One region of the Pseudomonas sp. Pmew2 genome, then DNA from elsewhere that is predicted to be linked to it. Evidence: predicted binding sites of a transcription regulator. Region 1 holds the regulator's gene; the other holds the start of a gene.

The links. Region 1 encodes FliA, which starts transcription of late flagellar genes. Its sites were predicted from a motif close to CTAAAGTTTNNNNNNNNNNNGCCGNTAA; they were not measured.
Region 2: AC4ANK_RS18750 (methyl-accepting chemotaxis protein) is a predicted target of FliA. The motif match lies at 1,783-1,810, and genes of this name have one in related genera.

What each region holds. Positions count from the first base shown of each region.
Region 1 is NZ_CM176702.1:2,631,120-2,635,333, forward strand. Features, by position in the region: gene flhF (flagellar biosynthesis GTPase FlhF) at 1-585, shown strand, start outside; gene fleN (flagellar synthesis regulator FleN) at 701-1,534, shown strand; gene fliA (RNA polymerase sigma factor FliA) at 1,531-2,271, shown strand; gene AC4ANK_RS11990 (chemotaxis response regulator CheY) at 2,524-2,898, shown strand; gene AC4ANK_RS11995 (protein phosphatase CheZ) at 2,918-3,703, shown strand; gene AC4ANK_RS12000 (chemotaxis protein CheA) at 3,737-4,214, shown strand, end outside.
Region 2 is NZ_CM176702.1:4,104,272-4,108,485, reverse strand. Features, by position in the region: gene AC4ANK_RS18750 (methyl-accepting chemotaxis protein) at 1-1,720, opposite strand, end outside; gene AC4ANK_RS18745 (hypothetical protein) at 1,940-2,269, opposite strand; gene AC4ANK_RS18740 (hybrid sensor histidine kinase/response regulator) at 2,274-4,214, opposite strand, start outside.

The DNA.
Region 1 (4,214 bases):
AAGTACGGTCCGCAGAATATCGCTCTGGTCAGCATGGACAGTTTCCGCATCGGCGCACAGGAGCAGCTCAAGACCCTTGGGCGCATCCTCAACGTGCCGGTTACCCATGTCGATCCTGGCCAGTCGCTGGTCCAGGCGCTGGAGCCGCTGCTGCGCAAGCGCGTGGTGTTGATCGATACCGCCGGGCTGCAAGCCAGCGATCCCGCGCTGCGCATGCAACTGGAAAGTCTGGCAGGGCGTGGCATCAAGTCGCGTAACTACCTGGTACTGGCGACCACCAGCCAGAAGCAGGTGCTGACCGCTGCTTATCACAGTTACAAGCGTTGTGGCCTGGCCGGATGCATTCTGACCAAGCTTGATGAAACAGCCAGCCTTGGCGAAGTCCTGAGCCTGGCGATCAGTCATGAATTACCTGTGGCCTACCTCACGGACGGACCCCGTATTCCTGACGACCTGCACACCCCGCGTCGTCATCAACTGGTGAGCCGTGCGGTGAGTGTGCAGATGCAGGATGAGCCGAGCGAGGAAGCGATGGCTGATATGTTTGCTGACCTCTATCACACCCCTGGCAAGAGAGTGGGTTAAGTGATGGATATTATTGGAATGTCCCTGCGTCAACGGTCTGCCATGCGGTGTTCATTTGCGAACGTGCAGCCCTCGATGTGGTTTCGGTCTACGCAAGACAAGGTAAAGAAATAACATGGGCAGCATGCATCCCGTACAGGTTATCGCGGTGACCGGTGGCAAAGGTGGCGTCGGTAAGACTAACGTGTCAGTGAATCTTTCACTGGCCCTTGCCGAGCTTGGCCGTCGTGTCATGCTGCTGGACGCCGATCTGGGTCTGGCCAATGTCGACGTTCTGCTTGGGCTGACGCCTAAACGTACACTTGCCGATGTGATAGAGGGCCGTTGCGAGTTGCGCGACGTTCTGTTGCAGGGGCCGGGTGGGGTGCGTATCGTGCCTGCCGCCTCTGGCACCCAGAGCATGGTGCATCTGTCCCCGGCCCAGCATGCGGGTCTGATCCAGGCGTTCAGCGAGATTGGCGACAACCTTGATGTGCTGGTGATTGACACGGCTGCCGGTATCGGCGAATCGGTGGTCAGCTTCGTGCGCGCCGCTCAGGAAGTGTTGCTGGTGGTGTGCGACGAGCCCACGTCGATCACCGATGCCTACGCCCTGATCAAACTGCTCAACCGCGACTACGGCATGAACCGCTTCCGTGTGCTGGCCAACATGGCGCAGAGCCCGCAGGAAGGGCGCAACCTGTTCGCCAAACTCACCAAAGTGACGGACCGTTTTCTTGATGTCGCGCTGCAGTATGTAGGTGCCGTGCCGTACGACGAGTGCGTGCGCAAGGCCGTACAGAAACAGCGCGCCGTCTACGAAGCATTCCCGCGATCCAAATGTGCGCTGGCGTTCAAGGCCATTGCCCAGAAGGTTGATACCTGGCCGCTGCCAGCCAACCCGCGGGGTCATCTCGAGTTCTTCGTTGAGCGACTCGTTCACCAGACCAGTGCAGGGCCTGTGCAATGACTGCGAGCGGCTACCAGATGTACAGCAAGGCTTCCCGTAATTCGCAATACGAGTTGATCGAGCGTTATGCGCCATTGGTCAAGCGTATCGCTTATCATCTGCTGGCGCGCTTGCCGGCCAGCGTGCAGGTCGAGGATCTGATCCAGGCTGGCATGATCGGTCTGCTTGAAGTCTCCACCAAATATGATTCAACCAAAGGTGCGAGTTTCGAGACCTACGCCGGCATTCGCATTCGTGGTGCGATGCTGGATGAAGTGCGCAAGGGCGACTGGGCACCACGCTCAGTGCACCGCAATACCCGAATGGTCAGTGACGCAATTCGTGCAATTGAAGCTAAAACCGGCCGTGACGCTAAAGATCACGAGGTTGCGGCCGAACTCCAGTTGAGTCTTGATGATTATTACGGGATTTTGAATGACACCTTGGGCAGCCGCCTCTTCAGTTTCGACGACCTGCTTCAGGACGGCGATCACGAAGGGCTGCATGAGGATGGCGCAAGCGGTTCGCTTGAGCCGTCGCGCGACCTGGAAGACGAGCGCTTCCAGGCAGCGTTGGCCGATGCAATTGCCAATTTGCCAGAGCGTGAGCGTCTGGTGTTGGCGCTGTACTACGACGAAGAGCTGAACCTCAAGGAAATCGGAGAGGTTCTTGGGGTCAGCGAATCTCGGGTCAGTCAGTTACACAGCCAGTGCGCAGCTCGTTTGCGGGGGCGTTTGGGGGAGTGGCGAGCGCGTTGACGGCAGTGCGCGACGTTTGTCGTGCGTTGTCTGCATGCCGGCTGTGCAAAGCGTTACGTGGTAGCAGGATAGACGAGGCAAGGGCCTGTCGGGCAATGTCTCGATGGGCTTTAGTCGCAGTCTTGACTGTCGTTGTGCCAAGCCCGTCGTCGTTTCGTATAGCTGGGGGTGTGCTGTGCCAGTATTGAGTGAACAGCGTGTTCAGGTGCTGAACGCGTTAAAGACTGCTTGGAGGTCGAATTGGACAAGAACATGAAAATCCTCATCGTTGATGACTTCTCAACGATGCGGCGGATCATCAAGAATCTGTTGCGTGATCTGGGATTTACCAACACATCTGAAGCGGATGACGGTCTGACCGCATTGCCGATGCTGCAGAGCGGTGCCTTTGACTTTCTGGTGACGGACTGGAACATGCCTGGCATGACCGGTATCGACTTGTTGCGTCAGGTCCGTGCGGACGAGCGTCTCAAGAGCCTTCCTGTACTGATGGTTACTGCCGAAGCGAAGCGTGAGCAGATCATTGAAGCTGCCCAGGCCGGGGTGAACGGTTATGTAGTCAAGCCATTCACGGCTCAAGCGCTTAAAGAGAAGATCGAAAAGATCTTTGAACGCGTCAATAGCTGATGCATGCCGCGAGGGCGCTATGGATAACAATGATTCGATGGCCGACTTTGAGTCGACCTTAAAGAGACACGCGCAGGAACTCGTCACCAGCCTTGAAAAGGGCCGCTTCGGTGACGCTGTGCAGCTGATCCATGAACTCAACCAGACACGCGACCGCGGCCTTTATCAGGAAGTGGGCAAGCTGACTCGTGAGCTGCACAGTGCAATCGTCAACTTTCATATTGATCCGCACATGCCTCAAGCCGAGGAAGTGTCGCAGATCACCGACGCGACCGAACGCCTGTCGTATGTGGTGAGGCTGACCGAGAATGCGGCCAACCGCACTATGGACCTGGTCGAGGAAAGCACACCGCTCATGAGCGGTCTGAGCTCCGATGCCAAGGCATTGAGTGACGACTGGGGGCGTTTCATGCGCCGCGAAATCGGTGCTGAAGAATTCCGTGAGCTGGCCAAGCGGGTCGATGGTTTTCTGACGCGCACCGAGCAGGAGGCAGATAGGGTTTCCGGGCATCTCAACGATATTTTGCTTGCCCAGGATTACCAGGACCTTACGGGGCAGGTTATCAAGCGCGTGACGCAATTGGTTACGGAAGTCGAGAGCAATCTGCTCAAACTGGTGCTCATGGCCAGCCATGTCGATCGCTTCGCAGGCATCGAACATGACGAAGAATCCATCCTTGCTGAAAAAGATCCTAAAAAACATCTCGCCAAGGGTGAAGGTCCGCAGATTCATGCCGATAAACGTGAAGACGTCGTATCCGGACAGGATGATGTAGACGATCTGCTATCGAGCCTCGGCTTCTAAGATCTGTTGACGGTTAATTTTAGGGAGCACCCCATGAGCTTCGGCGCCGATGAAGAAATCCTTCAGGATTTTCTGGTAGAGGCCGGCGAAATTCTGGAGCAGTTGTCAGAGCAATTGGTCGAGCTGGAAAGCCGACCGGATGATGCTGATCTGCTCAATGCAATTTTTCGCGGTTTTCACACTGTAAAAGGGGGCGCCGGCTTCCTCCAGCTCCATGAGCTGGTGGAGTGCTGCCACATCGCCGAAAACGTGTTCGACATTCTTCGCAAGGGTGAGCGTCGCGTTGATTCCGAACTGATGGATGTGGTCCTGGAAGCTCTGGACACCGTCAACAGCATGTTCGGTCAGGTACGTGAACGGACTGACGTAACTGCGGCGACGCCAGAACTGCTGGCTGCGCTTTCGCGACTGGCCGAGCCACAATCTGCCGACGAAGTCGCAGCGCCCGAGCCCGAGCCGGTGGTTGAAGCCGAGGCTCCGGCTCCGGTTGCCGAGCAAGCGGCCAGCGATG
Region 2 (4,214 bases), 1.5 Mb from region 1:
GTTCTTCGGTCGCCGTGGCAACCGAATGGTTCATGCCGTCGATTTCGCCAATGCGTTCGGTAACGTGTTCAAGGCTTGCAACGGCCTTGTTGGCAATGCCGACCGTTTCAACACTTTCACGCTGGCTTTCGTTCATGAGCGCAACAGCCTCGCGAGCGCCCGATTGCAGCTGCTCGATCAGGCTCGCCGATTCTTGCGTTCGGTGGGCCAGGCTGCGTACTTCGTCGGCCACCACGGCAAAACCTCGGCCGGCTTCACCCGCGCGTGCCGCCTCGATGGCTGCGTTAAGGGCCAGCAGGTTGGTCTGTTGAGAGATGCCGGTAATCACTTCCAGTATCTGGCCGATGTTGGCGGTTTTTGTATTGAGCGTTTCAATCTGTTCACTTGCGTTGCTGATGCGCTTTGACAGGCGGCTCATGGCCGCGATGTTCTGCCCGACCACGTCCTGACCGTCCGAGGCCAGCGTGCGTGCATCGCTTGAATGGCCAGAGGCGCGCGCGGCGTTCTGGGCAATCTCCTGGGTTGCAGCGCCCAGCTCATTGATGGCTGCGGCCACGCTGTTGGTACGGTTGGACTGCTGATCGGAATTGAGCATCGACGAGTTGGAGGCATTCACTACCCGCTGGGCAACTTCATTGAGCTGTACCGTGGAGGAGGCTACTTCACGCATCGAGTCGTGGATTCGTTCTACAAAGAGGTTGAAGCCGTTGCCCAGATACCCGAACTCGTCTTCGCTCTGAATCGTCAAGCGTTTGGTCAGATCACCTTCGCCGGCAGCGATATCGTGCATGGCGCGGCCCATCAGGTTGAGCGGCCGCATCAGTACGCTCAGAAGCATTCCCAGCAGAAGGATTATCAGCACCACCGCAATGACAGTCGCCACGATGGCCGAGTTTCTGAACTCGCCCAGTGCTGCATAGGCGATCTCTTTGTCCATCGCCACGCCCACATACCAGTTGACGGAAGGCAGCCCGTCTACATGGGCAAACGTAAGAATCTGAGCTTTTCCGGCATGCTCGCTTTCGCTCAGGTTCTGGGACAATTTCGGCGTATTCGCCGGGTAGACTTCTGCCAGCGTTTTCATTACCAGCGAAGTGTCCGGGTGGACCAGAATGCGGCCATTCGCATCGACCAGAAACGCGTAGCCGTCGCCATGAAGGCGCAGCGAGCTGATCATTTTCACCAGTATTTCCAGGCTCAGATCACCGCCAATGACCCCGGATACACCCGATGCACTTTTGACCGGTGTGGCAAGAGTCACGATCAACCCTTTGGTCACAGCATCCAGATACGGTTCGGTGAGGATCGTCTTGCCTGCGCGCACGGCATCGACATACCACGGCCGGGTCCTGGGGTCATAGTCGGCCGGCATGTCATCAGGCGGCTGAGTGACGAAAGAACCATCGCTCTTACCCTGGTAAATACTCATGAAGGTGGCGATAAGCGTGGGTTGGCCGAGGGCAAGATTCTGCGCGTCGGTTGATTGCGGCGAAGACGCATTTTCCGCCAGGTTCTCTACCAGAAGAATTCGCCCTGAAAGCCAGTTGCGGATGTTGCCTGCGGTGCTGTCACCCGTCTGATTCAGGTTCTCCTTCAATTGCAGGCGCAGGGCGTTGCGTTGCAGATAGTCGTTGTAAAACGTGAACAGGGTGAATGCGGCGATCACTACGAGAGACGCCGCCAACAGGATTTTATGGCTGAATTTTAGCGATTTTGTCATGCCGATAAGGGCCTTTAGAGGGGGAGTGCCGAGATGTGAAGTACAGCAAAAGCAATAGCGGTTTATCGGCGGGCGCGCCGATTAATAAATGCTGGTTATCATATAAATGCTTCGCGGAGCGTCTATCACAGCGCCTCAGGGGCAAGGCGAGGCCTAATCCGATGATCAAGCGGGGCGGTGAATAGTAATGAATGAGGTTTGCCGCTGTATCGAAGGCGTTTACTTAGTCGATCGTTGTGCTTCTGACACTTCATACCACTGCGCATATGGCGTGTTTTCCACATTGCACCGATTGAAATCCCTCGCCCCGTCAGTCCACCAGACGTCGCCGCGCTCCCCAAGTGCAACCTTGGCCTGGTGAACCCCGGTCCGGGCGGCTTTCAGTGCATCTGAATCCGCGCTTGCCTTGGCTGCCTTGACTTCGCGCCGGGCAGCCATCAACTCATTCACTAGTCGCTGACGAACCTCTTCGCTCAGGGACGGATTGGAACATCGCCAGAGTTGTCCCTTGACCACAAAATACCGGCCATCGGGTGTCGTAGGGTGCACGCTATCAATAGCAGCGAGTGGCTGCATCCGCGCCGATCAGGCCTGTCACTCGCCCGGCGAGAGCATCCAGCCCGAACGGTTTGGTCAAAACTTGTGTGCAGGGCCGCAGGTGGCAGTCGTCCAGCACTGAAGTCTTGGCGTAGCCAGTGATGAACAGGGTCGGCAGCCCCGGTCGGCAGTCGCCCGCAGCGTCAGCCATTTCCCGGCCGTTCATGCCGCCCGGCAAACCGATGTCACTGATGAGCAGGTCGATGCGGGTATCTGACTGCAGGATCTGCAAACCTGACTGAGCGTCGCCTGCTTCCAGGCAGTTGTAGCCCAGGCCGGTGATCACCTCGGCGACAAGCATTCTGACCGACGGCTCGTCATCAACGATCAGAACGGTTTCGCCGGTGTGCTGCGCTGGCTCTTCGGTTATTTCGGGCTCGGCAGCGCGTGGAGCATTTTCAGCAATATGCCGTGGCAGGTGCATGACTACGCTGGTGCCATGACCTTCAACCGACTCGACGCGGATCTGACCGCCGGACTGGCGCACAAAACCGTAGACCATCGACAGGCCCAGGCCGGTCCCGGCGCCAATGGGTTTGGTGGTGAAGAACGGTTCAAACGCCTTGGCGACGGTGTCCGGGCTCATCCCCATGCCAGTATCTGTGACGCGGATGCTCAAGTGCTCGCCGGCAGGAATGCCGTGGTCAGGGTCGGTACATTCTTCAATGGACGCATTGGCTGTTTCGATGACGATGCGCCCGCCACTGGGCATTGCGTCACGGGCGTTCAGGCACAGGTTCAGCAGCGAACTTTCCAACTGGGCATGATCGATCAGTGCAGGCCACAAGTCATCGTGGGCGACGACTTTTATATCTATCTCCGGGCCGACCGTGCGTGCAATAAGTTCTTCCATGTCCTGAATCAACACGTTGACGTTGGTGACTCTCGGGGACAGGTTCTGACGCCGCGAAAACGCCAGCAGCCGGTGAGTCAGCGAAGCCGCGCGCCGTACTGCGCCCTGAGCGACCGACACGTACCGGTCTACATCACCGACACGGCCTTGAGCCAGTCGTTTGGTGATCAGTTCAAGGCTGCCGGAAATGCCGGCCAGCAGGTTGTTGAAGTCATGTGCGATGCCGCCTGTCAGTTGTCCGACGGCGTCCATCTTCTGGGAATGGCGCAGGGCGTCTTCGATCTGCTCACGTTCGAAAACGGCTTGTTCGATGCGCTGTTCGAGTGTCTGATTGAGTTCTCTGACCGCTTCTTCGGCTTTTTTTCTGGCGGTGACATCAACAGATGAGCCGATCAGACCGATCACCTCGCCGTTTTCATCGAGCAAGGGCGCTTTGGTCGAGAGCCACGTCGCTGCAGAGCCGTCAGGCAGGTTGACCTGTTCTTCGATCTGTTCGCTGACATTGTTCTGCATGATCCGCCGGTCGGTTTCCATGAGCACCCGTGCCTGTTGCTGATCATCCAGAAACTCCAGGTCCGTCTTGCCGATGAAAAACTCGGGCGGCTTGCCGATCAGTTCAGCGGTGCCACGATTGGCGACCAGCATGCGACCTTCGAGATCCTTGGCGTAGACAACGCCCGGAACGGCAGCCGTGAATATCCTCAGCAACTCGTTGAGCCGGTCGCGCTCGTCTTCAGCCATGCGACGGCTGTCTATATCAAGCAATACGCCCGGACTGCGAACAGGCTTGCCGCGACTATCACGCTCGATTTTTCCGCTGGCTTCAACCCAGCGATAAAGGCCGTCTTCATGCAGAACCCGGTATTCGCATCGGTAGGTTTCGCTGTTCTGAAGCGCGTCCTCGATTGACTTGTCGACTCTGGCCGAATCGTCGGGATGAATGGAAGCTATCACCAGCTCCAGTGGCAAGCCTTTGGCGCACAGCTTCGGGCACAAGCCGAAGGTCCGGGCAAAACGCTCATCGCCGGTCAACTGATCGGCAAT